3 regions of the Brevibacillus sp. DP1.3A genome follow, and region 1 is predicted to be linked to each of the others. Evidence: riboswitches for the same ligand, from Rfam matches in the RefSeq annotation. Region 1 holds a riboswitch; each other region holds the start of a gene.
What was found. Region 1 has a riboswitch for cyclic di-AMP ahead of HP399_RS15270 (CAP domain-containing protein). Riboswitches for the same ligand answer to the same signal wherever they lie in the genome.
Positions count from the first base shown of each region.

Region 2: it holds a riboswitch for cyclic di-AMP, as region 1 does, so the genes downstream of both, HP399_RS25990 (C40 family peptidase) here and HP399_RS15270 (CAP domain-containing protein) in region 1, are expected to answer to the same signal.
Region 3: it holds a riboswitch for cyclic di-AMP, as region 1 does, so the genes downstream of both, HP399_RS29135 (quaternary amine ABC transporter ATP-binding protein) here and HP399_RS15270 (CAP domain-containing protein) in region 1, are expected to answer to the same signal.

Region 1 is NZ_CP085876.1:3,257,587-3,265,203, reverse strand. Features, by position in the region: gene HP399_RS15285 (hypothetical protein) at 1-329, shown strand, start outside; gene HP399_RS15280 (cold-shock protein) at 496-699, opposite strand; gene HP399_RS15275 (rhodanese-like domain-containing protein) at 1,125-1,469, shown strand; cyclic di-AMP (ydaO/yuaA leader) riboswitch at 1,554-1,710, shown strand; gene HP399_RS15270 (CAP domain-containing protein) at 1,718-2,434, shown strand; gene HP399_RS15265 (hypothetical protein) at 2,499-2,654, opposite strand; gene HP399_RS15260 (homoserine dehydrogenase) at 2,756-3,766, opposite strand; gene def (peptide deformylase) at 3,797-4,324, opposite strand; gene HP399_RS15250 (aminotransferase class I/II-fold pyridoxal phosphate-dependent enzyme) at 4,503-5,810, shown strand; gene HP399_RS15245 (DMT family transporter) at 5,945-6,844, opposite strand; gene HP399_RS15240 (acyltransferase) at 6,906-7,617, opposite strand, start outside.
Region 2 is NZ_CP085876.1:5,635,680-5,643,296, reverse strand. Features, by position in the region: gene HP399_RS26000 (sensor histidine kinase) at 1-974, opposite strand, end outside; gene HP399_RS25995 (response regulator transcription factor) at 975-1,694, opposite strand; gene HP399_RS25990 (C40 family peptidase) at 1,909-2,430, opposite strand; cyclic di-AMP (ydaO/yuaA leader) riboswitch at 2,435-2,574, opposite strand; gene HP399_RS25985 (LiaF transmembrane domain-containing protein) at 2,894-3,295, shown strand; gene HP399_RS25980 (PspA/IM30 family protein) at 3,380-4,075, shown strand; gene HP399_RS25975 (class I SAM-dependent methyltransferase) at 4,170-4,748, shown strand; gene liaF (cell wall-active antibiotics response protein LiaF) at 4,763-5,653, shown strand; gene HP399_RS25965 (HAMP domain-containing sensor histidine kinase) at 5,667-6,815, shown strand; gene HP399_RS25960 (response regulator) at 6,823-7,452, shown strand.
Region 3 is NZ_CP085876.1:6,289,438-6,297,054, reverse strand. Features, by position in the region: gene HP399_RS29145 (heavy metal translocating P-type ATPase) at 1-368, shown strand, start outside; gene HP399_RS29140 (cation transporter) at 433-633, shown strand; cyclic di-AMP (ydaO/yuaA leader) riboswitch at 1,390-1,536, shown strand; gene HP399_RS29135 (quaternary amine ABC transporter ATP-binding protein) at 1,930-3,156, shown strand; gene HP399_RS29130 (ABC transporter permease) at 3,140-3,979, shown strand; gene HP399_RS29125 (glycine betaine ABC transporter substrate-binding protein) at 3,976-4,911, shown strand; gene HP399_RS29120 (hypothetical protein) at 4,930-5,340, shown strand; gene HP399_RS29115 (Na-translocating system protein MpsC family protein) at 5,397-5,765, opposite strand; gene kdpB (potassium-transporting ATPase subunit KdpB) at 5,933-7,617, shown strand, end outside.

The DNA.
Region 1 (7,617 bases):
TCACTGCTCACCTCGACCTGGTAAATCTGAACACAGAAGAAGTTGAAGTACGTGTGCAAGTATTGAACTGGGGTAACGCAGTTACGCAAACGAATCCAGTTAGCACCTTGCTTGACATCACGCAATTTATCCCTGCGAATACTCGCACTGCTTTCAATGCGCTGGTCCCCGCTTCTTTCCACTATGAAGTTCGCCTTACCGTAGCAGAAAACAACAGAAATGTCCTTCTCACCACTTATGGCCGTACTTCCATCGGCGGCGGTCAAGTGGTCGGTCTTTCAGTTCTTGACAGTCAATTCCAAACTGTCGAAATCGAAACTTGTATTTAACTATTTTGTAGGAAGAAAATGAGGAATTATGGTGGGACGCCATAGTTCCTTTTTTAAACCATTCGCATGCAGGAAAAGGCGCTGGGGACTATCCCAACGCCTTTTTACTTTTATGACCACGACAAAAAAACTGCCCTCGAAAGGACAGTTTCTTTTAAAAGGAGACTTACAGTTTTACTACGTTCTCAGCTTGTGGGCCACGGTTGCCTTGAACGATGTTGAATTGAACTTTTTGACCTTCGTCCAAAGTTTTGAAACCGTCACCTTGGATTGCGCTGAAGTGTACGAATACATCGTCTCCGCCTTCTACTTGAATGAAACCGAAACCTTTTTCTGCGTTAAACCATTTTACTGTTCCGTTCGTTTGCATTTAAAAAAACCTCCAAAAATTCAATTTGAATATGCTAGTCATATTTACCGAAGCAAATAAAGCTCACATATCATGAAGAAATACCAAATCATGTGCAATGATACGCCTTCATGATATGTGAATTTTACCTACTCAGCAAATATGCGAATGTCATAGGACGGAACTGCAAAATAAAAAACAAAACCTTTTGAAAACCTAAAACAATGAAAGCCCTTCCTCTCTTCCATCCTTGCGGCTCCGATGACCGCGCCAGTGTGAATCGGGGATTCAAAAATGTTATCCATCAGCATACACCTCGATGAATTTTAGGTATCAATTTTTCAAGTAGCAACCTCATTCTACCATGGTTGTCCAATAAAAGCAACCGTTCACCCTTATACTGGAGATGGCGGTACTCTGTTACAATAGCATTGGGAGGGATTTCATTGCAAAATCATACTTTGACAACCATTCAATTATCCGAATTGCTTCAAAAGAAAGTGCCCGTACTTTTATTGGACGTACGCGACGCCGAAAAATTTATTTCTGGCAGCCTCGTTCATGAAAACGCATCGACACGTAACGCCCCCTATCTTCTAATGAAGGAACAGGACAAGCCATTCGATGAAGAAACCGAGAAACTTGCGCAAAATATGCAAATTGTTACTGTATGTACAACAGGTAACAAAGCGCAAAAAGCTGCCGCTCTTCTTCGTGAGCATGGTTTTCAAGCAAATGCATTGGAAGGCGGTTTAACCGCATGGAAGGAACAATCAAACGAATCGAAATGAGCCTTATTTAACAACGCTTCTAGCTATTTGCCATATATTACTCCTTTATTTCGATTGGGATTGTCTGATATCGTTGTTCATGCCAAACGAAATAAGCCGAGACTTCCTCTTGAAAAGGAAGTGCGGGGGACTTTTTTGTGGATGAGATATGCCACATTGGGGTGAATCGCCGAACTGGCGTAGGGTTGTTTCCTCAATCCGAATCCGACAACTAACCTCGTAGGCAAAAAAAAGGAGAGATTTGTTTAATGAAACGTTTTGGTTCTGTTACAATCGCGATGACTCTTGGTCTGGGCTTGGCTTTGACAGGGTTTGCTACTTCTGCTTCGGCTGCTTCTAATTGCCCTGTTCCTGGCGGACAATTCCAATATTATATGCCACAATTCCAAAAAGCTCCAAATTCCCAGCAATTTTGGAACTTCTTTCAACAAAAACAAGGCTTTGCCCCTGGACAACAAATGCCAGTACAACAGCCAATGACACCGATGCAACCTGCAAAGCCGGTGCAACAAACACCAGTTCAAGCTGCCCCAGCGCAGCCTAGCAAAAACGTCGCTCAGCCTGCCGCTCCAGCAACTCAAGTGGAACAAGGAAAAACGGGTGATTTTGCGAAACAAGTCGCGGATTTGGTGAACCAAGAACGTGCAAAAGCAGGTCTCAAGCCTGTTCAAATGGATGCAGCACTGTCCAAAGTAGCGTTGGCAAAAGCACAAGATATGTCTTCTAACAACTATTTTGACCACAACAGCCCAACGTACGGTTCCCCATTTGAAATGATGAAGCAGTATGGCATTCAGTACTCGACTGCAGGTGAGAATATCGCCATGGGTCAACAGAGTCCACAAGAAGTTATGCAACAATGGATGAACAGTGAAGGCCACCGCCAAAACATTATGAACCCTGCGTTCACAAAAATTGGTGTAGGCTTCACAAATGGCTACTGGGTACAAGAATTTATCGGATAAAAAGCATTGCACGAAACGAAAAGCCGGTGTCTCTTAATCGAGACCCGGCTTTTTCGTGTAGGCATTATTCCTGTTGTGCTTCGGATGCCTGCTTTTTGGGGGTGCAACAGCAGCTATCCTGCTCATTTACCAAAGCGACATTCTTTTGATTCATTTTTTGCTTGGTTGGGTAAGCAGATACTTGCTGCAGCTCGGCATTGACATCAGACGATTGGTTCATCCGTATGGCCCCCTTGCCGTTTTTTTGTGGTGCACCCCTAGTATGCTCGCGGTTGTAAACGACTCATTCCTAAGGAACACTGGAAGCACATGCAAATGAGCCTATCTGCTAATGATATGTTCAAGGTCTTTTAAGGCAGCCGCTGCTGCCGCAACAGGATCTGATTTTCCTCCAACGACGAATAAATCCCCCATGACATCTGTTTCAACCCGTATGGCTTTTGTCGTACCTGATACAGATGCAAATGGATGAGTATGATCCACTGCACAAAGCTCCACTGCTACCGAAAGTGTACCATTTGCTTCCTTTTGGATACTTCCGATCAGCTTGGGGATCTTCGTATGCTTTTTCCACGTCTCGATTTGTAACGAGGTTATTTCGCGAATACTTGCGCGTGTGACATCGGTCAGATTTACTTGCGCGCCAAAAGCGGCGTTTGCCAAGATCGTGAGCTTCGAAGCTGTATCCCAACCATCGATATCGTAAGAAGGGTCCGGTTCGGCAATCCCCATTTTCTGCGCGAGCTCGACTGCTTCCGCACAGGTGAGCCCCTCTTCCATCATTTTTGTGAGCACGAAGTTAGTCGTTCCCGTAAAAATGCCTTCGACTCGCTTCACTTCACAGCCTGCCAAGTTATATTGCAATAGATCGATCGTCGGTAGAGCAGCTGCTGTTGCCCCACTGACTTTCAACGCGACGCCATGTTTTTTGGCTAGAGCGGCTAAGCCAGCATAATCGACAACAAGCGCGCCTTTTGAAATCGCGATTGCATGGATAGCATTTTCCAATGCATATCGAATAAAAGTAAGTCCTGGCCCTCCCTCTTTTTCAGATGGACCAGCCTCGATGAGCACATCCGCTTGAACCGATTTGATAAATGCCAGCGCGTTCCATGATGGGTGCCTTGCTTGTTTTGTATGAGCATAGTCTTCCAATTTTCCTGAATCGATTCCGTTCTCATCGTAGAGACCGGAAGCCGAACGAACGACTCCCACGAGTCTGACATCCGCTTGATAAAGCTCGCGGTATCGGTCCCGTCGCTGCTCCAGCAGTCTGGCTACGTGCTGTCCTACTGTTCCAAAGCCTGTCAACATAATATTCCAACGCTTCATGAGTTAATCTCCTTGCTGTTTATGCTCTGTTTATTTCCCACGCTTTTTTCTACGTTTAGCATGTATCCGGTGTAAATCCTCGTAATTCAATTTCTTTCCCGTTTTTGCCGAATAAATCTCTTCCGTATGATCAATAAACAAAATTCCTTCCAAATGGTCCATCTCGTGCTGAATACACCGAGCGAGGAAATCTTCGGCTTCGATTGTCTTTGTTTCTCCTTGGCGGTTCAACGTCTGAACTTTGACATAATTCGCCCGACGAACGATTCCAAATACACCCGGTATCGAAAGACAAGCTTCTTGCCCTACCTGCTCACCTGATTTTTCCATCAACACCGGATTGATCAGTTCAATCAAGCCGCTGCCGCAATCCATCACAACTAAACGCTTCGGGATGCCAATCTGGATCGCAGACAAGCCTGCTCGACCTTTCGCAGCGTAAATCGTTTGGGCCATATCATCCAAAATCTTTTCAACCTGTGGAGTAATGGATGGTACTCTTTTTGAAGTTTCACGCAAGATAGGGTCTCCCAGGCGAACGATCATGCGTTCAGCCATTTCCTTCTCCCTCCCGCATTACTCAGTTTTCGATTTCAAAGTAGCAAATCAGGTCGCCGCTGTCAAAAGGAACCTTGCAAAATCTGAAATATCCCACTGGGCAAGGGTGACAAATGCATGTAGATACGCTATCTTTATTGGTAAAGATAGATGTTTGTATATGAAAAGGGAGGCTACCATGCATTCATTAGCATCAACGCTGAACGAAACTATCCAACGCGAAAACCCACACGTATATGAAATGCTGTCCAATATCGCCAAGCTGATTTATTTCCCAAAAGAGGGGATTCTCAGCCAGTCGGCAGAAGCGAAAGCAAAAGCGAAAAAGTACAACGCAACCATCGGGATTGCACTGGAAAACGGTCAACCGATGCATCTTAAGGTCATCCAGGATAATCTGTCTGCTTACCAGCCAAAAGATATTTACGAATATGCTCCCCCAGCAGGAAAGCCTGAGCTGCGTGCAGCATGGCGTAAAAAAATGATCGAGGAACAGCCTTCATTGGCTAACCATACCTTTAGTAACCCAATCGTTACAAACGCATTGACGCATGGCCTGAGCATCGTATCTGACTTGTTCGCTGACAGCGGCGACAGTGTCATCATCCCGGACAAAAACTGGGAAAACTACGAGCTTACCTTTTCGATCCGCCGTGGTGCAGAAATGGTCTACTACCCATTGTATAACGACGAGATGAAATTTAATGCTTCTGCTTTGCGTGATGCCATTCTCGCACAAAAAGACAAAGGCAAAGCCATCGTCGTACTCAACTTCCCGAATAACCCAACTGGCTATACACCTGGTCCAGAGGAAGGAAAACAAATCGTCGCTGCACTCAAAGAAGGCGCTGAAGCTGGAATCAATATTGTCGCGGTGACGGATGACGCGTACTTCGGCTTGTTCTTCGAGGACTCAATGCACGAATCTCTCTTCGCTAGCCTGTGCGACGTTCACCCGCGCATTCTGCCTGTAAAAGTAGATGGCGCTACCAAAGAAGATTACGTATGGGGCTTCCGTGTTGGCTTCATTACGTATGCATCTCCATCCAGCGACTTGCTCAGCGCTTTGGAGCAAAAGACAATGGGAATCATCCGCGCGACTCTTTCCAGCGGATCGCATCCTTCCCAAACGTTCGTACTGCACGCAATCACTGCTCCGGAGTACAAAGCACAGAAGCAGGAGAAATTCGATATCATGAAAGGCCGTGCCAACCGTGTCAAGGAAGTGCTCGACACCGGAAAATACAATGACGTGTGGACTTACTATCCATTCAACTCCGGCTACTTCATGTGCCTCAAGCTAAAGACTGTCGAAGCGGAAACATTGCGCCAGCACTTGCTGGAACAGTATGGCGTCGGTACGATCGCTCTCGGTCAAACCGATCTGCGCATTGCCTTCTCTTGCATTGAAGAAGAAAACATTGCTGACTTGTTCGAATTGGTCTACAGCGGTGTAAAAGATTTGGAAAATGCATTAACCAAATAAATGTAACTACCACTATTGCAAAAGCGTCTTGGCCTCGTGTCAGGGCGCTTTTCGTTTTCTTTCAAAAAAAGCCCCGGATACTCACAAAGTGTAAATGCGAGGGTTTCCGAGACCTTTCTATCATGCTATTTCTATTAGCTTTCCATTGACGAACGCATACGCCGCGGCTGCTGTGTACCGATAAAAATGGAGGCGAGCACAAGAATCATTCCCGCTCCATGCATCCAAGTAAATGCTTCGTTCAAGAAAAAGACAGCCACGAGAGCAGCACTTATCGGCATCATTCCGGTGAACAAGCCAGCTTTCGAAGCCTCCACCTTCTCCACTCCTTTGTACCAGAGAAAGAAGGATAAGATGCTTGCCGTAAACGCATAGTACACAAGAAGCCACCATACATTTGCAGGTACGGCGCTCCAATCAAACCGCAAGCTTTCCCAAATCTCAAACGGGAGAAACAAGACAAAGCTGATGACATTTATCGCGGCCGTCATTTGGAAAGGCGTAATTTTCCCAGAAAGTCTTTTGGCGAAAATCGTGAAGAGCGCTTCGCTGACGACCGCAAAAAATACGAGCAGATTGCCCAGCATGCTTATCCAGTTTTGTTCCACGCCGCCTCCAGTGAACGTAATGAAGCCGATGCCGCCCACTGAAAGACCGATCGCCACTAAGCTGTTGGCGTGTAATTTTTCCTTGAGAATCCAGAACGAAAACAAAGCGATGCAAGCAGGCACCGTACTCGTAATGATACCGGCTGCAGTAGCAGTCGTCCACTGAACACCGTACAGCATGCAAATACTAAACAGAAACACGCCGAAAAACGACTGCCAGAATAACACCTTGCCTTCCTCACGGCTCCAAGAAGCTTTCCATTCCCCACGCATAGCCAGCAGCGGCAATAGGATGACGATCGCGAGCAAAAAGCGCAGCTCCGAAAACAAAAACACTGGAACATGGGAAACAATTTCTTTACCGATGGAGATGTTGCTTCCGACCAAGGCCATAGCCAAGGCTAACTGAATGTAAGCTAACAGCATGACGACTCGCTTCTCCCTTCAACCTCCTACAATTCTCTACATCTGGCCAAACTGCTTGCGATTAACCTGCGTTTTGCCATTTTTTTTGAGATGACGGGATTTTCTTTGTCTTTTTCTCTGCTGCGCCCACCAGCCAGGAACCAAACGGTAGTCTTCCCAGCCCATATGATATGGCAAAAGAAAGAATGGAGCACAAGACGAATGTTACCAAACTTCCCCACACGCCCGTGTGAAAAAGTTGAAGCTCGCGCAAAAGCTTCATCAAGTACGTCAAGATCAGCGCATGAATCAAATAAGCTCCGTACGAATATTTTCCAAGGAGTCCTAGCCAATGTGTCCATTTGGACTGCTTTTTGCTCATCCATAGGCAGAGAGCGTACACAGCCAGTAAGCAAGCCATCGTATAGAGGAACATGGACGGTTTCAAGGATGTCGCTACGTTTAAATTGATCTGGCCTTGCCCTGAATTACGCAAAAGTTCATAGCCAATGACTGCGTACAGGACACCGACCGAAACAATGATCCATTGCCAGTGTTTTTTCAGAATTGCACGAAATGCAGGCAGCGTGAAAGCGACCAAGCCACCGAACAAAAAGTAATAGAAATAATAGAACGCATTTCGATCGCGGTATTTGATGAAATACGTATCAAGCCAATTCAGATCGAAGCGGAAACCGTGCGCCGGGATGTACCTCGCCGAGAACCACATGAGGCCCCCATAAACCAATCCGGAGACACCAAGAGCGACAACGAGACGTAAGCGGCTGGTCACG
Region 2 (7,617 bases), 2.4 Mb from region 1:
GGCAAATAGTCCTCAATAATTCCTCTCAAGAAGCTTTTGACATGAATGCGGTTAATATTGAGTCGGACTTCGGAGCTTTGGGCGGTGAAGTCCTGCAACTCATCTAGCAGCTTTTCCAAGTCAGTCGTTTTTAACTCGATTTTGCTCATCTGTTTCTGTATTTTGGTCATATCCGTCACACGACCGGAGCCGATATATGACGCATACCCTTTGATCGTGGTGAGAGGCGTGCGGAAGTCGTGGGCGATCGAAGCAATCATTTCGGCCTGTCTTTCTTCCGCTAAGCGAAGCTCATCAACCATATCCCCGAAATATCGAAAGAGTTGGCCAAACTCATCATGCGATCGATACGTAAATGTCACTAACCGTTTCCCTTCCTGGATTTCTTGGGTGACGCGCGATAATTCGTTCACGGGCCGTAGTATCCAGCGAACGAACAAAGCGAGTAGAACCAATCCCACCAGACTAATGCTTCCGTAAATAAACCAAAGCATCATGGAAACCCCTGTCGTAGCCATTATGTCGTAATCATCTGTGTAGAAATAAACAACGATCTCCCCTGTACGCGGTGGCTCCTGCTGAAAATGGTACTCAGCTACCACTTTGAGGTCATTTTGCTTGGCAGAATCGCCACGGTTTGATGAGGAGGGAGAAGGCATTTTCAAATTATAGGCGCGTGATGTTTTGCTGTAGATGGTGTTTCCATTGGCATCCTTCACGAGCATGCGGTACATCACGTCGTCTGGCAACTGCTTTTCAAGCTCCAATCGTTCGATTGGGTCCTTGAAATTACTGACGAGAAGCAATTGATTGAGCATGACCTTCTCTGCGGCTTCCTTCTCAGCCTGGTACTGATTATGCCGATCATTTTTGAGTTGAGCGACAATAATGTCTTGAAAAACGAATTTAAACAACAAGATGTTTAGTGTGATCAAGGAAATGAAGGAGAGAAAAATTTTATTACGTAAGCTCATTTAAAGCTTCTCCCCGATAAATACGTAGCCTGTCCCCCATTGTGTTTTAATGAACTGACGCTCTGTTTCCAGCTTTTCACGGAGGTTTTTGATATGGACGGTCACTGTATTGAGCGAGCCATAACCATATCCCCAGACGCGGTCGTAGATTTGCTCTCTTGTAAAGACGATGCCCGCATTTTCTGCGAGGAATGTGAGCAGTTGAAATTCTTTGGTAGAGAGCTCAATTTTTTGATTACATACATAAACGGAATACGTTTCTTTATGAATTTCTAGGTCCTTGAATTTCAAAACTGTAATCGGAGAAGAGGCTGTTTCCTTCTCAGGCTGCTCCTCAGTATGCTTGCGAATGCGCTCATAACGACGCAGGTGGGCACGAATGCGAGCGAGCAGTTCTTCTGTATCAAAAGGCTTCGTAATGTAATCGTCTGCGCCAATTTCAAAGCCGACTACCTTATCTACCGCTTTTCCTTTTGCACTGAGAAACAGTATAGGCAAATCCCATTCACGGCGAATTTGAGAACAGAGCTCGTAGCCACTCATGTTGGGCATCATAATATCCAAAAGGATCAGATTGGGTCGCTCTCCTTGGCTGAGCAGGGAGAGTGCATCTTCTCCACTCTCTGCGGAGGAAACGGTGAAGCCCTCGTTCTCCAAAATGTCTTCTAGCAGTTCAATAATCTCCAGATTGTCATCGACAATTAAAATGTGATCTTTCACCGGAACAACCCCCAGTTACTTCTATTAATAAGGAATACCATTCAAAGAATGGGTCTTGTCTATCATAACATGCTTTGACCTGATCAGGGGAAGAAACCCCGTAAGTTATTAAGTTGTTCTAATATATGAGGGTACCTCTTTAGACCAGGTACTAAATTCCGTCAGAAAAAGCCAGAGACGTAGTGTCCCTGGCTTTTATTATTTTGCCGAACGACTATTTTTGAGCTGGTTTTTCCGGCAACGATGCAGCTTGCACCGCTTTTTCCTTTTTCGGAGTTTCTGCTTTCGCTAGAACAGGAACGCTGAGACGCTTGGCGCCTACATAACGCTTGCTCCAGTAGTATGGATCGCTCAACTTGGTGTTGACGACTCCACGACCAGATTCCGAGTGCACGAATGTGCCGTCTCCAATGTAGATACCCACGTGAGAAATGCTGCGACCGTTCGTATTGAAGAATACGAGATCGCCTGGCTGCAAATCTTTTCTGGCTACCTCTGTACCTAATGCGTACTGGGAAGCAGAATTGTGAGGCAGGTCTACACCTAACGCATCAAATACGTAGCGCGTGAAACCGGAGCAGTCAAAGCCCTTTTTGGACGAGCCGGAAGATTTGTAAGGGGTACCGTACAAGTCGCTGACTACTTCATTGAGAGTATTCTCCTCAGCAGCCTGTGCAGCGCCTGCCCCCATAGCAAGCATTCCAGCCATAAATAAAGATAAAACCACCTTGCGCAAAAGAAACTGCTCCCTTCGTGAGCCTACGAGGTTAGCTGAAGGGTTCGGTCGAAAGGACGCCCTAGGCTGCTAGGAGTAGCAACCATTCACCCCAAAAACGTGGTTCCCCCGTTTCCGCCAAGCGGAATTCGGCTATTTTTCGATGTTTTTTTACACGCACTCTTACGAAGATTCTACGCCAGTCCTTCTTTTCCTTCTTTTTCATCTGCTTGTTCACATATTCGTCACAAAAATACCGTCAAATGCTGTAACGTTTTCGTTCAACAGTGCAAGACGCCTTTCGACGCGCGCTTGTTCTGCCTTGCGGGACAGCTTGTCCGATTAGGGCAGGAAATTGTCTCCGTCCAAGGACGGAGGGAAAAACCAACCGCACGCCCGTTATGGGAAGCCTATACCGAGGGCTACAATAAGGGCATAACGTTCCACAAGCACCACATGCAAAACGAATGGAGGTAAACGAGTAATGAGCGAACGGTCTGGCAAAGTTCTACTCGGGCTGGTTCTGCTGCTAGTCGGTGGGTTGGTTCTTCTAGATCTGGTGGGTATCGATATCGGAGACTTGCTCGGGTTCATCATTCCCGGTGTGATCATGATATACGGTGCCAAAAAGATTATGGGACAAACCGGTTCACGCTTTTGGGGAATCCTAGTCTTCCTATTCGGGTTCCTGATGTTGATTGGCAAGCTTGACCTACTATTTCACGCACTTCTGGCCATTGGGGTGATTTATCTGGGATATCGCTTACTGCGTCCCAGTCAAGAACCTAAACAAGCTCCACCTGCTTGGGAGCGTGAATGGGCCCAAAAAGTATTAAAAGAAGATACGCTAGACGCTTGGGAGAGAAACGTAACCAAACGGCCATAACCGTTTTAGTAACCGCAATAACACTGTGTCGCAAGAGTCTTTTGGATGAACAATATGATGTGATATGATGAGGAGGAAAATATAATGAGTATCTTTAAACGTTTGCGTGACCTGACAGTAGCTTCGGTAAATGATGCATTGGATTCGATGGAAGATCCGGTAGTAATGCTGAATCAATATATGCGTGACATGGAAGTAGAAATCGGACAAGTTGAAGTAGCAGTTGCCCGTCAGGTTGCACTGGAAAAGAAATTCCGCCAGCAATTGGACGAAGCCAATGCTCTGATCGAAAAACGCGATCGTCAAGTCAAGCTCGCCTTGACTGAGGGAGAAGACGAGTTGGCTCGTCGAGCACTCGCTGACAAGAAGCAGTACGAAGGCCGTGCAGCGGAATATGAAGGTCTCTACCTGTCAGCATCCGAGGCAGCTACGCAAATGCGCGAGAAGTTGGCTGAGCTGAAGGAAGAGTTCTATAAAATGCGTGCGAAAAGGTTCACACTGATGGCACGTGCACAAGTAGCTCGTACACAAAAGCAAGTCAATCAAGCAGTTGTCGGTATCGGCAATCCGTCCGCAGGCCGTGGCTTCGCCCGCATGGAAGAAAAAGTCATGCGCATGGAAGCAGAAGCGCAAATGAGTGGACAATGGCGCCAAACAAACCGCGCTTGGGAGAACGCTTTGTCTGAACTGGAAAAGGATGATCTCGATGCAGAACTAGCCAGCATCAAAGCATCCATTAATGAAGTAAAAGCACCGGTAGCCAAACCTGTACAATCCTAATTCGACAGGAACTGGGGGACTGGGTGTAGAATAGATTGTGTCAATTCGGCAGCCTGTGTACATCAGGCTGCTTTTCCCCTAGGAGGTACGATTCTTGCAGGACTTCTTGGTCTTTTTGCGGCGATTTATCGCTGAGCCTGGACGCGTTGGTAGTATAATCCCCAGCTCTCGTTTTTTATGTGAGCAAATGTTGAAAAGCGTCGATTGGGCTTCAACCGATGTGATCCTGGAGCTGGGACCTGGTACAGGGGCATTTACCCAAACGATCTATCAGCGCTTGCGTCCTGGCACACAGTACGTGCTTGTGGAACGAGATTCCCATTTTCGCTCTATGCTTCAATCACGTTTTCCCGATCTTCCTATCAGGGAGGAAGCGACTAAACTTAGGTCTTACTTGGAGGAGCAGAACCTTGCAGGTGCAGATGTCATTATCTCAGGTCTGCCATTCGCCAATTTTCCACAAGAGCAGAGGGCAGCAATTCTGGACGAAGTTCAATCTGTACTAAAGCCAGGGGGCCTATTCATTACATTCCAATATTCGCTACAACTCCAAGCTGAGTTGCAGGATCGTTTTCCCTGGGTCAAGATCGACTTTACCCTGTTGAACATTCCGCCTGCATTCATCTATACATGTCGTAATGGTCAAAGTGAAAACGATCAGCATGGGGCGTGAGAGAGGAGACTTTTGTGAAACTGTCCCGTTTGCACAAAATGTTGGCTGGTATCCTGATTATTTTTACGGGAATCGGCCTTTTATTAGACGGTTTGGGTATCATTTCGTTCGGTCTGTTTGATTTGTGGCCGATGGTTCTTATTTATTTCGGCCTTCGTTTGTGGGGGCAGAAAAATCGGATTGGCGGAGGGATTCTATTCTCCCTGGGGACCATTATCGCGATGGACATGTGGTTTGGTGTCGGGGTAGATGATTTGTTCCAGATTGCAGTACCAATCGTGTTTATTTATTTCGGGTTTCAATTGATTCGGGGCAAGAACAGCAAACGAGATCACCGTATGAATCAACCTTTGGGCGATACGGGGACCCCATCTGCTGCGGAGACGATTATGACAAGTGATGCGAGTGTTCCGAGTGACATGAAGGTTTCAACAGAGGAACGCCCTTGGCTAGACGGCTGGAACAAATGGAAGCAAGTTGGTGGCAAAATTCCTCATCACGAAAGAATGTCTTCATCACCTGACGACACGTTGCCAAAAGATTCCCGCAGCTCTCTGATTGGAGATTATCACCTGACCTCGGGGCGTTTTGAACTGAATCACTTGCATGTCTGGCATGGAATCGGGGATGTTGTGATTGATCTTTCCCGTGCAGTGTTGATGCGAGATGAGGCGGTTCTTGTCGTAGAGGGCTGGGTAGGCGATGTGACGATTTATGTGCCTGTCGATCTTCCTGTATCGGTAACGGCAGGGTTGAGTATTGGTGACCTGGAGGTGCTAAGCCACCGTCAGGGAGGTATCAATCGCAGTGTTAAGATTCGTTCTGATCAGTATGATGAAGCATTGCAAAAAGTAAACTTGCATATCTCGCTGCTTGTCGGCGATATAAAAGTCAAGTACATCTAGGAGGTACTGGCGGATGCGTCGACAGCGATTGGCAAGTATTCAGTGGCAATACGTGCGCTATGGCATGTTACTGGCCGTCAGTGCAATTACTGCCGCGTTTATTTGTTTCTTTTGGCTATACTTTTTATGGAGAGATCACCCCGGGATTCATCGGTGGTACAACGAAATGATCAGCGACCGCAACTTCGTGTGGTGGCTTAAAGAATATATAGGCATCAATCTGCCTGCCGATCCAGAGGGCTTGATTCAGCTTGCTGCTTTTGTTGTCTCTTTGCCTGCAGGTGTTTTAGTGGCATTGATCATTTCCTATATCATCGGCAATTTGTTGAAAAAGAGACTCAGTGTACTGTGGGAAGCTGCCATGAAGCTTGGGCGCGGAATGCTGTCGTATCGTGTTCCCGAATTGGGCGTCGATGAAGTCGGCGAATTAGGATGGCAGATCAATCGCTTAGCTTCACAATGGGAAGAGCAAGTGGCATCTTTGCAGCGGCTGTCGAACCACAATGCGGCTCTCGCAGAACAATTGAAGCATGCAGCGGTAACAGAGGAGCGACAGAGATTGGCGAGAGAACTGCATGATGCAGTCAGCCAGCAGCTGTTCGCCATCGCCATGACGACTGCGGCGATGAAGCGGCTTGTAGAAAAAAATCCACAACGTGCAGCACAACAGATTGAATTGGTCGAAGAGATGGCAGCAGCTGCACAAGCGGAGATGAGGGCATTACTCTTGCATCTTCGCCCGGCTACGTTACAAAACAAGTCATTGAAGGAAGCCATTCTGGAACTTTTAGATGAGCTGACGCGTAAAAATACTATGCAACTGACTTGGGAGATTGAAGATGTCGAAGGCTTGCCGAGTGGAATTGAGGATCATTTGTTCCGCATTTTGCAGGAGTCCTTGTCCAATACATTACGGCATGCCAGAGCTACCCAGATTACAGTAAAGCTGTTTACGCTGCAAGAGCAGGTTCGCCTGCGAGTAACGGATGACGGTGTTGGTTTTGATCCGGATGGGGAGAAAATGACGTCCTACGGTTTGCGCAGCATGCAAGAGCGCGTTGCAGAGGTCGGAGGCTCCATGGAGATTTACTCGGCAATTGGGAAGGGGACGCAAATTGAGGTGCGTATTCCTCTAATGTCACAGACGGAACGGGAAGGGTGAAGGCTCGGTGATTCGGGTACTACTGGTAGATGATCACGAAATGGTTCGGATGGGTCTGGCTGCTTATTTGTCTACGGAGGACGATATTGAAGTCGTAGCAGAGGCAGGCAGTGGAGAAGAAGGGGTGCGGATGACGCAAGAGCTGCGCCCAGATGTCGTTCTGATGGATTTGGTCATGGAAGGCATCGGCGGTGTGGAAGCGACTCGGCGTATTCGTGAAAGCTGTCCATCCAGTAAGGTTATTGTCTTGACCAGCTTTATTGATGACGAAAAGGTATATCCGGTCATTGAAGCGGGGGCATTCAGCTACTTGCTGAAGACTTCGCGTGCAGCCGAGATTGCAAAGGCAATCCGCTCTGCTGCGGCGGGTGAGCCAGTTTTGGAATCGAGGGTAGCAGGAAAAATCATGGCCCGTTTCCGTCACGGTCAAGAGTCCCATCCTCATGAGCAACTGACGCCGCGCGAGTTGGAGGTTTTGAAGCTGATCGGTCAGGGCAAGTCCAACCAGGAGATTGCAGATGAGCTGATTATCGGGATCAAAACGGTCAAGACTCATGTGAGCAACATTCTTGCCAAGCTGAACGTGGAGGATCGCACGCAAGCGGCCATTTACGTGCATACGCATAACTTAGGCTAATCACATAGCATCATGTATAGGTAAACGCGCCAAAAAGCTCCTCGGGTAAACAGGGGCTCTTTCGCGCGTTTACTTTTTTAAACGGTTTTCTTGTACACAACCCGTGAGTTTTTTTCGCAGATGTGGTAAAGATAGTAAGTAACGAATGAGAGATAACGGAAAGGA
Region 3 (7,617 bases), 3.0 Mb from region 1:
AAGTGAAAAAACTGCAAGAACAAGGCAAAAAAGTAGCGATGGTTGGCGATGGTATCAACGATGCTCCTGCACTTGCTACCGCTGACGTCGGTATGGCAATCGGTACAGGTACAGATGTGGCTATGGAAGCAGCCGATATTACCTTGATGCGCGGCGAACTGACTAGTGTCGCTGACGCCATCGAGATGAGCAAACGCACCATTCGCAACATCAAGCAAAACCTGTTCTGGGCATTGGCCTACAACACTTTGGGCATCCCGATTGCCGCAATCGGCTTCCTCGCTCCATGGCTCGCTGGTGCCGCAATGGCCTTCAGCTCCGTATCCGTTGTACTCAACGCACTGAGACTGCAACGAGTAAAGCTGTAACAACAGTAACAAGCGGCTTTGTCCGCCTTACCTATACAACATAAAATGTAAGGAGAGATTGATCATGACAAATATCACATTGAACGTAGAAGGTATGTCTTGCAACAAATGCGTAGCGCGCATCGAGAACACATTGAAAGATCTGGGGGCAGAAGGAAAAGTACACTTGGCAGATAAAAAGGTTGATGTTTCCTACAACGAGAGCACATTGACACTCGAAGCAGTAAAAGAAGCAATCGAAGACCAAGGCTACGACGTCGTTTAATCATCGTGTCTTTGAAAAGCAAAGCTCCTGCCTGATTCATTGAGGCGGGAGCTTTTTTGTGTTGAGGTAAAAGTGGCTGTAGTGGAGGGGAAGAAGCCCATTTCCAGTCTACGCTTCGGCCTACGCCCCGCAAGGGGTTAGACTGTCCGCTACGAAATGAATGTCGGGAGCGCTTCAAAAGTAGAGTTTCGAAGATGTATTCGCAGAGGTTGAAGCTGAAAACCCCCGCCATTCATTTCTCCGCTAGGTAGGGCTCCAGAGGCGCTAGGACTGGAAATGGTCTTCTTCCCGAGCGGCTATTCTTTACATCTTGAAAGCATCGTTCAAGGGATTTGCTTCTTTAAAAAGCATGTAGAAACCCAACAGCTCGTAGAGGAAACAGGAGAAATAAGCGAAGATCTTTGGACACACCTACCGAGGCGCAGTGAAAAAAAGAGAAACTGCCTTTAGCGTCCACCTCTGAGACACATCTTGAGTGGACCACTTTGGACGCGGTTTCGCTTTTTTTCACGGAGCCGGGCACAACATGCTTCCCAGCAGGTGTTCCAAGAAGCTGAGCGTTTTCTCCTGTTTCCTCCCCACCCCACAAGCGAGAGAGAATTACGCACGATTCCTTTAATCGAATGAGCAACCGAGAGCTAATCTAATCCGATTCGTAAAGAAAGACAAAGTCCGGTTAAAACCGTGCTAAACGAACGTTCACAATAACTGGAAGCGAGCGTATAATTCAAATCACAATCACGATTCAATAGGAAACAACACATACGGCCTAGTTCCGAGATTCTCGGAAGCGGGGGAACCAATCTTTTGGGGTTAATCCTGAGTGATCAGGAGGGATGAGGAAATGTCTTCTCTGCCATCCTACCCGTCAGCTAACCTCGTCGGCCAAAGCAGGGAAGGTCATGGATGGATAAAGTCTAGGCATTTTATGCGCAACAAGGGGATTCCTTGCGGGCGTGTGATAGGCCGATGCAGGCTTTTTCTTTGGGACCTTTGTTCTGGAGAAAAAGGATGGATCGGCCTATTTTTTATGGCAATACCGATAAGCAGCTTACGCGATACAGTCGTGAAAGAAATGATGTGGATCGCTGGGAGGCAGTTGGTACGACATAAACCGCTGACAATCGAAATCAGGAAGACAGAGTACAGGGCGTCCTGAAAATGGACGCCAGGTATTACGTAAGCCTGCGGATTTTCAACACGAGTAAAAATCAAGCGTGCCTGCTTGGTTTTGCTGGAGTGTGGAAACTTCGCGGGCTTTTTACATTTACGAAAAAACGAAGGATGAGGGATACCATGCCCAAAATGAAAGTCCATCAACTGACAAAAGTGTTCGGCAAGCAGCCCGAGCTGGCCTTGAAGCTGCTGGCGGAAGGACGTACAAAAGAACAAATTTACAAGCAAACGGGCCAGTCTATCGGGGTAAATCAGGTCAGTTTTGAAGTCGAGGAAGGTGAAATCTTCGTGATCATGGGCCTGTCCGGCAGTGGCAAATCAACCTTAATCCGACTGTGTAATCGACTGATTGACCCAACGAGCGGAAGCATCGAGATCGATGGGGAAGAGATCGTGGACATGAAGGCAACGGCTTTACGTGAGGTGCGGAGGAAGAAGCTCGGGATGGTTTTCCAAAATTTCGCCCTGTTTCCTCAGCGGACGGTACGAGAAAACGTCGAGTTTGGATTGGAGATTCAACAAGTACTACCAGGGCTCCGGCAAGAAAAAGCACGGGAAGCACTCGCGCTTGTTGGATTAACCGAGTGGGAAAATGCGTACCCGGATCAATTGAGCGGAGGGATGCGCCAGCGGGTCGGATTGGCGCGGGCGTTGGCTAATAATCCAGATATTCTCTTGATGGACGAAGCGTTCAGTGCACTGGACCCGCTCATTCGAAAAGATATGCAGGATGAGCTGCTGGAGCTTCAGATGACGATGAAAAAGACGATCCTGTTCATTACACATGACTTGCACGAGGCGTTGCGGCTGGGCGATCGGATTGCCTTTATGAAAGACGGACAGATCATTCAGATCGGCCGCCCGGAAGAAATCATGGCAGACCCAGCGGATGAATTCGTGCGGAAATTCGTGGAGGATGCCGACCTGTCCAGGGTCCTCGTTGCTGAAAATGTGATGAAACGGGCAGAAGCAATCACGCCTGACAAAGGGGCGCGAGTGGCGCTGCAACTCATGATGGATAACGGCGTGTCCAGCTTGTACGTCGTGGACAAAAAGCGCACACTGCTCGGCTTGATTACGGCGTATGACGTATCACTTGCGATCGGTTCGGGAGATTCGCTGGAGACGATCATGAAAACCGACCTCCCTACCGTTTTACCTGACGCACGTCTGCACAGTTTGTTTCCGATGATGGCAGATCTGCACGTCCCGATTGCTGTAGTGGGCGAGCAGCAGCGTTTGTTGGGTGTCATCGTAAAAGGAGCGGTGTTAGGCGGGCTGGTAGGCAAAGTCAATGTCCAAGAGCACCAGAGAGCAGAGGTGATGAGTGATGGACGTCGTGCCTAAGCTACCGATTGGCGAGTGGATGGAAGGGTTCGTGGAGGTGCTGGGCCAGTACAAAGGGGTATTGTTTGATCCAGTGTCTATCGTCATTTCCACGATGGTGACTTACTGTTCCACGGTTTTGGCAGAGATACCTTCACTGATTCTCATCTTGCTGCTAGGGGCTGCTGCGTGGATTTTTGCAGGGAGAGCGTCCATGGTCTTTACGGTTATCGGACTTTCTCTCATCCACAACTTGGGGTACTGGGATGAAACGATGGAGACATTGGGACTCGTCCTCACTTCCACCATGATTTCGATCGCCATCGGGGTTCCAGTGGGCATTCTTTGCGCGAGACACGATACGTTTCGCAATCTGGTCACGCCAGTACTGGATTTGATGCAGACGATGCCAGCGTTCGTTTATTTGATTCCCGCGATCTTTTTCTTCGGCTTGGGCGAGGTGCCGGGAGTCATTGCCTCCGTTATTTTTGCTTTGCCGCCAATCGTGCGTCTCACGAACTTAGGCATACGCCAGGTCCCAGCGGAAATGGAGGAAGCGGCGGACGCCTTTGGCGCAACTGGGTGGCAAAAGCTCGTGAAAGTACAACTGCCGTATGCGAAATCGACGATCTTGGCGGGAGTCAATCAGTGCATCATGCTCGCCCTGTCGATGGTGGTCATAGCGGCTATGATCGGGGCGAAAGGCTTGGGTGCAGACGTATATCGTGCCGTTTCCCAAGTGGATATAGGAAGAGGATTCGAGGCGGGGCTATCCATCGTGATCATCGCTATCGTCTTGGATCGGCTTACTCAACATGCAGGAAAAAAGGAGAGAAATACATGATGAACAAAACGGTTCCAGCTTTACTGGCAGTGATGATGGGAGCGACAGCTTGGCTTGCAGGCTGCTCCAGCCAAAACACAAACACACAAATACCGACAGCAACGGTGATCGGTCCTATTCCTTCTGAGACGTCGGACAACGCGCTAGGAGAAAAGCTCGACTACAAAATCATCGGAATCGACGCAGGAGCTGGCTCGATGGTGAAGACAGAGGAAGTCATGAACCTGTATGGCTTGGATAAGTGGCAGCTTGTCGAAGGCTCAGATGCAGCGATGACAGCAGCTTTGATCAAGGCGTACGAAGCGAAGGAACCGATTATCATTACGGGCTGGACACCGCATTGGATGTTTAAAAAGATGGATTTGAAATATTTGGCGGATCCGAAGAACGGCTTTGGCGGAGCGGAACAAATCCATACCATCGTGCGCAAAGGGCTGAAGGAGGATCAGCCTGCTGCCTATCAATTTCTGGATAAGTTCTGGTGGGAGCCAGCCGATATGGAGTCGGTCATGGTTCAAATGATTGACGGAAAAGATCCAGAAGTGGCCGCTGCGGAATGGGTAAAAAACAACGAAGCCAAAGTAGCGAAATGGGTGGAGGGCATTAAGCCTGTTCAAAAAGAGAAACTAACTCTCGCTTATGTAGCATGGGATTCCGAGATTGCCAGCACGCATGTCGTAGAGCATGTGCTGGAGAAGAAGCTGGGGTATGAAGTCGAATTGAGTCAGGTGCAGACTGGACCGATGTGGGCAGGAGTGGCCATTGGGGATGTAGATGGGATGGTTGCGGCTTGGCTGCCGTCTACAGATAAGAGCTATGTGAAAAAATTTGGTGGGCAAATCGAGGATTTGGGTCCGAATCTCGAAGGAACCAAAATCGGACTCGTGGTTCCTTCGTACATGAACATCTCGTCCATTGAGGATCTCCAATAAGGAAGGGGAGGCGCTGCTATGAAGCATTATCTCGTAATTGGCAAGGGAGAAGCATTCACTTCTTTTGTTCAGACACTATGCTGCGACAGTTTGCCAGCTTTTTGGGGGAGGAATCCCGGTGCCTTTTCATTGACTGCGGGGCCTGGAGACAAGACGATTCAGCGTTTTTTGCCCATCTCATTTGACGAGTGCTACCGCGATCAGGAATCCTTTCTGCTCTACCATTCCGTCTACATCTTTCCCGATGAGTGGACGGAGGGACGTGACTTGCTGACACTGTTCAAGCAGTTGGGCACCTGCCGGATTTTTGTGATGACGCAGGAGCATCGGAACGCGATGTTATACAAGGCGCTCGGAGCGAATCACGTCATTGTGAGCCAGCCCGGGTATAAAGGCTACGGCTGGTTGGCTGAACAGATGAGTGGGTAAGAGAGGAATAGAAAAGGCTCCGCCTGTAAATGAAGGCGGAGCCGCATTTCGTAAAATTAGCCCAACATTTTTTCGAGGTCCTTGTCCAATACATAAACCTCGATCCGTTCACCCATTTTCGTGCTGATGTCGCTATGACTCGATAGTACCTTGTGGCTTGTCAGCTTTTCTACGATTTCTTCCGATTCTTCGCTGTACATTTCACGGAGAACCTCGCGCATTTCTTTTACGATGCGGCGACCTTTATCGTGACTGGACAGATGCTTTTCTTCGACGGTGAGAACACCTTTGAATCTGACGATGACCATATCACCGACGATGTAGGTCTTCGCTTCCTGTGGACCTCGTCCAATCAGTTCGCGCTGAAATTTTATGAATGCTTCGCTGATTTCGGCTTCCAGCTTTTTTTTGTTAGAGATGGCCAAACGCCATACCTCCCATAATTTATCATTGTGCCTAATATTACTCAGCCGTCTTGGGGCTGTCAACCTACGAAAAAAGAGGGGGAAAACATTCCTGTGGTGATCGTCTCCATTTTTGCTGTTGGTATTTTTCTATATTTGATCTATGCGTTATTGCATGTGGAGGAGCTATGAAACAATTGATAGGAAAGGCCCTGCTTGATAGTTTTCGCAAGCTGAATCCGCTTGTCATGAAATCGAATCCCGTGCTGTTTGTCGTAGAGCTCGGGACGGTTCTGATTTTGCTGATGCTGTTGTTTCCGAAGTATTTTGGTACGGAGGATCAGGTAGGGTGGAATACAGTCGTTTTTTCCGTTTTATTATTCACGGTGTTGTTCGCGAATTTTGCTGAGGCATTGGCAGAAGGACGCGGGAAAGCACAAGCAGATACATTGCGGCGAGCCAAGCGGGATACGGAGGCCAAGCGACTCAAAGCCGATGGCAGTGTGCAGGTTATTTCATCTGGCGAGCTGCGCAAAGGTGATCGGGTCTTGGTCGAAACAGGAGATATCATCCCAGGAGATGGTGACATTATCGATGGTTTGGCCTCGATTGATGAATCTGCGATCACGGGTGAGTCGGCTCCGGTCATCAAAAGGGCGGGCAGTGACCAGACGTCCGTAACGGGTGGGACACGTGTCATTAGTGACTCTATTGTCGTCAAAATTACGACGAACCCCGGGGACTCTTTTTTGGATCGGATGATTATGCTCATTGAAGGGGCCAAACGTCAAAAGGCTCCGAATGAAATTGCCTTAAATACGGTCCTCATCGTCTTCACGCTTATTTTTTTAATTGTCGTCGTCACGCTGGTTCCGATTGCTTCGTATGTGGGTATCGAGCTGGATATCTCCGTTTTAGTCGTTTTGCTCGTATGCCTCATTCCGACCACGATTGGTGGCTTGTTATCGGCCATTGGCATTGCGGGAATGGATCGTGTTACCCGCTTTGGCGTCATTGCCATGTCGGGTAAGGCAGTAGAAGCGGCTGGGGATGTCAACACGATCATTTTGGACAAGACAGGCACGATTACGTACGGAAACCGACTGGCGGCAGAATTCGTTCCTGTAGCGGGAGTCGACCAGAAGGAGCTCATGGAAGTCGCTGTGCTCACTTCGCTGTTCGATGATACGCCAGAGGGAAGCTCCGTCATGATGCTCGCCCAAGCAAACCATGTTGTCTGCGATGTCAAAGCGTACGAAGGAGAGATTATCCCGTTTACTGCCGAGGAGCGCATGAGCGGTTTGAATTACAAAGGCGTCCACTATCGAAAAGGAGCAGTTAGCGCCATCAGTGCCTATGTCAGAGAGCACGGTGGCATGGTGCCGCCAGACCTTGAAGAAAAGAGCGCGCGAATCTCGCTGCAAGGCGGTACTCCGCTCGCTGTATGCAAGGACAGTCAGGTTCTTGGCTTGATTTACTTGAAGGATACGGTGAAGCCGGGGATTCGTGAGCGTTTTGAAGAATTGCGGAAAATGGGCATCAGAACCGTGATGTGCACAGGCGACAATCCACTGACAGCGGTCACCATCGCCAAAGAGGCAGGCGTAGATGACTTCATCGCTGAGAGCAAGCCCGAGGACAAAATCAGGATTGTCCGGGAAGAGCAGGCACAAGGGAAAATGGTCGCGATGACCGGTGATGGCACGAATGATGCGCCAGCTCTGGCCCAAGCTGATGTAGGCATCGCGATGAACAGCGGGACAACGGCTGCGAAGGAAGCGGCTAACATGGTCGATCTCGATTCAGACCCGACGAAGATTTTGCAGGTCATTTCCATCGGGAAGCAGCTTCTCATGACCCGCGGCGCATTGAC